2 regions of the Neobacillus sp. D3-1R genome follow, and region 1 is predicted to be linked to the other one. Evidence: riboswitches for the same ligand, from Rfam matches in the RefSeq annotation. Region 1 holds a riboswitch; the other holds the start of a gene.
What was found. A riboswitch is a leader RNA that binds a small molecule or an ion and turns the genes downstream of it on or off. The one in region 1 is predicted to bind preQ1.

Region 1 (2,206 bases):
TTGAAGGCGGAAAACAGATGACCCCTGAACAACTAGAAGAAAAAGGGTTAAATGAAAGCTTAACACATGTTGACTTCATGATCGGTTCAGCTGAAATGGATATCGACGGAATTACAGCAGACGGTAAGGTGGAAGCTGTCTTCCGCAGTGGAAACTGGGCATTTTAATACTTAAAATAAAAAACTCACCTATATGGTGAGTTTTTTTGTTAAATCTAAGGATGACCCAGAAAATCTTCTTATTCGTAGACCCTTGTCAATTCCATTTTATCGGACACACGTTCCGTTATATGACGAATATGTTTGTTTTTTAGAGGATTATCGGACTATGGTTCCGCTATTTCACTAAAAGTATGCCACTTGCCAATGAAATTTAGGGAATAACGGAACCTGTGTCCTTTAAATTTGAAAAAGCGTCTATTATAGGGAAATAACGGAATGTGTGTCCTATAAATAACTAAAAATCCTCAATACTAATCATAAACTTAGCTCTTCAATAAAAAACGCCCCTTTCAAAAGAAAGGGTCATCTCATTTATCATTATCTGTTATCAATTTTCTCAGGATATAAATCATGGTTCATCATACGATATTCAGCCATTTGCTCGTATTTTGTTCCAGGTCTTCCGTAGTTTGTATAAGGGTCGATGGAAATTCCACCTCTTGGTGTGAATTTACCCCATACTTCAATATACCTTGGATCCATTAGCTCGATTAAGTCGTTCATGATGATGTTAATGCAGTCTTCATGGAAGTCTCCGTGATTACGGAAGCTGAATAAGTATAGTTTTAATGATTTACTTTCAACCATCTTTTGTTCAGGAATATAGCTGATATAGATGGTTGCAAAGTCTGGTTGTCCTGTTTTTGGACAAAGGCTTGTAAACTCAGGAAAATTGAATTTTACAAAGTAGTCACGATTTGGATGTTTATTATCAAATGCTTCTAAAACCTCTGGTGCATATTCAAATACATATTTTGTTCCTTGGTTACCTAATAGCGTAATGCCTGTTAATTCTTCGTCTTTTCTTCCACCCATGATGGAAAACCTCCCTTGTTCCGATTTAAATAGAAAAAGCCATATCCTCCTAAGGATATGGCTGACAATGTCAAATCAAATCCATAGTTTTTTATAGAGGGTTTTGAGCTATGAACCTCTCCCTAGTTTTAGGGAAGTTTATACAGTTTACTAACATTAGCTACTATAGTGAAAATCTCCCCTAATGTCAACGGAAAAATTATCAAGACTTTTCTTTATTGGAGTTTAGAAGAATATTTTGTTATTGTATACCTATAATGGTACAAGAATGACTTTTTTGGAGGAAAACATATGTGGAATGAGTTTAAGAAATTTGCCCTTAAAGGGAATGTGATAGACCTTGCTGTTGGGGTTGTTATTGGAGCTGCATTTGGAAAGATTGTATCTTCATTGGTTACTAATATTATCACCCCAATAGTAGGTTTTTTACTAGGAAGAGTGGATTTAACAAAACTATACATTCCTATCGGAGAAGCTAAAATTGAATATGGTATTTTTTTACAAAATATCATCGACTTCTTAATTATTGCTTTTTCCATCTTTTTAGTTGTACGTAGCATTAACCGTTTCAAGAAAAAAGAGCAAGCACCTGTAGAAACCACACCTAACAAAGATAAAAAGGAAGAGCTATTAATGGAAATCCGCGACTTGCTGAAAAAAGATTAGCCAAAGGCTCAGATAAATCTTTAAAACAATGAAACCTTAAGCTTAAAAGCTCGTATTAAAAATAAGAAAACAGAAGAGGTGAAGGATTATGTATGTTCAACAAACAGCAACTGAATATTTACCATCGGTATTAAGAGCATTTGCCTTATCCTTAGCAATTGCTGTGATCGGAATGATGGTAGGAGTATTTGTTCCGCCGGCTTTATTTTTACCATTGGTACTGTTGGAATTCGGGATGTTATTATTTGCTTTCTTTATGCGTAAAAGAAAAGCCATTTCCTATACGTTCTTATATTCTTTTACTTTTGTTTCAGGTATTACCACTTATCCGATTGTCTCGCATTATTTAGCGACAGTAGGTGCTAACGTTGTCCTAATGGCCCTTGGTACAACCACAGTTGTGTTTACTGGCCTAGCCATCTATGCCACTACTACGAAAAGAGATTTATCGTTTTTAGGTGGATTGCTAATAGCTGCCCTTCTAGCACTTATTGCCATTTCGA
Region 2 (2,206 bases), 2.1 Mb from region 1:
CGACCATATTTTCAGCCGTTGTGTTCATCGATGGTAAAGTTTCATTCAAGTATCGATGATCTAGAAAAATCTCAATCTCATTTTTCCAAATTTCTTTTATATCACCGAAATCAATCATTAACCCGATATCATCCACAAAACCACTTATCCCAAAAACGACTTTATACGTGTGACCATGGAGATTTTTGCATTTTCCTTCATAGGCATGTAAATGATGGGCCGCATCAAAGGTGAATTCCTTACTTACTAATACACGCTTGGAATGGTATTTCAACTGATTACGTTGGATGTCTTCGTCTATTTTTTGGAGTTTATCCACGATTCTAAATCCGTACATCGCTAACTTCCCCCTTTAGGAAATCATCAAGTCCTCTTTTCCTTAAAACACATGCAGGACACTGTCCACATCCATCAGAAATAACACCGTTATAACAAGTTAACGTTTTTTCACGTACAAATTCAAACGCTTCTAATTGATGGGCTAAAGCCCAAGTTTCTGCTTTATTTAACCACATTAATGGTGTATGAATAACGAATGTATCATCCATTGAGAGATTTAAGGTAACATTAAGAGATTTAACAAACACATCACGACAATCAGGGTAACCACTAAAATCCGTTTCACAGACACCTGTAACTAAATGTTTGGCTCCTACTTGGCGTGCTAAAATTCCTGTGAAGGTTAAAAATACGAGATTACGTCCAGGAACAAAGGTTGATGGCAGTTCACCTTCTCCACCATCCGTTACCTCGATATCAGGTCGAGTTAGGGCATTAGGTGCTAATTGATTTAATAATGACATATCTAAAATATGGTGTTTAACACCTAATTCATTAGCAATATTTTTTGCGCATTCAATTTCCAAGCTATGACGCTGATTATAATTAAATGTGACTGCTTCAACTTCTTTAAATTGTTTTAAAGCCCAAAACAAACATGTTGTGCTATCTTGACCACCGCTAAATACAACAATCGCTTTATCATTTTTCATTGTCTAAAACTCCTTTAAACGGAAAAAACAGCACCACTAAGACAGTAGTACTGTTTATCCTTAGTTTTTTATAGAGGGTAGCTAGAACCTCTGACTATAAAATTACATACGTGTCATTATAACATATTCTTTTAACCTATTTAAATAACAAAAATAAAAAATGATCTTTTTACATTGACCTTACCACCTTAGAAAAGGTAAAAAAAAACTGCCTCATCCAACGAGGCAGATTACTTTTTAGTCATATTTTTCATATTATTGTGTTTAAGATTACTATCCTTCGAAATAGATAGACCAGACCAACATTGTAGAGCAGCCGTGCTAACAATCTTTAAATCTTGGTAGGTATTCATTGATTGTCTTTTGTAAAGTTGATTGATTTTTGACGTTGTCATAACCATTGTATTATTCGCTATCAACTTACTGAATAACTTCAAAGTACATGCCGTTTTCTTCACCATTATTCTCCCTCATTTATGTACAATTCTCTTCTTTTTGTATTTGACGAGAATCTTCTCATACTTGTTACACATAAAGATTAAGTTTTTTCACACCTTTCCTAAAAAAATAGTCGCCATGTTTATTATGGCGACCAATCTTTAATGGGTAGTGGCTATGATTTCTTCTCCTTTATTACCAACTTCACTTGGTATTGCGTCAGGAATTTCCTCCTCGAGATCACGCACCCGAGGATTTAAATAAATAAGAATGGATGATATTGTCCATATCATACCTAATGCGATAAACAGCAAGCCTATCCCGCGGCCGTCACCAATACCAATCATTCTTCCAATCAATGGTGAAAAGCTGCTATCTTTCGTAATTGGATTAAAAACTCTCTCCACAAGTGGACCTGCGCTAATATATGCGATGGGTGAAAGAGACATGGCAATCATTCGGCGGAGAGCAAATACTCTCCCTTGAACATTTAGCGGAACTTTACTCTGCCAAATGGCTTGGCTGGCAGCATTTCCAACTGGCAGAACAATAAAAATAAAAAAGGTGGCTGCCGTAATTAAAACAACAGATTCTTTCAAACCGACTAGGATAAGAAATATTCCACCTGCCATTCCTGAGCCAAGCACGGATAATACACGTCTTTTAGCTCCACCCCAAATGCTCATTGTTGTGCCACCTATTAGCATCCCAATCCCTGTAATGGATAACGCAATCCCTAACATTTTTTCATTTGTAAAAGACAAAAGTAATGGCTG

Region 2: it holds a riboswitch for preQ1, as region 1 does, so the genes downstream of both, queC (7-cyano-7-deazaguanine synthase QueC) here and queF (preQ(1) synthase) in region 1, are expected to answer to the same signal.

Annotation. Positions count from the first base shown of each region.
Region 1 covers NZ_CP197471.1:283,024-285,229, reverse strand. Annotated here, with positions in the region: gene ACSBPO_RS01390 (aminopeptidase) at 1-167, shown strand, start outside; gene queF (preQ(1) synthase) at 540-1,037, opposite strand; PreQ1 riboswitch class I at 1,115-1,162, opposite strand; gene mscL (large-conductance mechanosensitive channel protein MscL) at 1,329-1,703, shown strand; gene ACSBPO_RS01375 (Bax inhibitor-1/YccA family protein) at 1,792-2,206, shown strand, end outside.
Region 2 covers NZ_CP197471.1:2,419,978-2,422,183, forward strand. Annotated here, with positions in the region: gene queD (6-carboxytetrahydropterin synthase QueD) at 1-337, opposite strand, end outside; gene queC (7-cyano-7-deazaguanine synthase QueC) at 324-992, opposite strand; PreQ1 riboswitch class I at 1,047-1,089, opposite strand; gene ACSBPO_RS12460 (MFS transporter) at 1,592-2,206, opposite strand, start outside.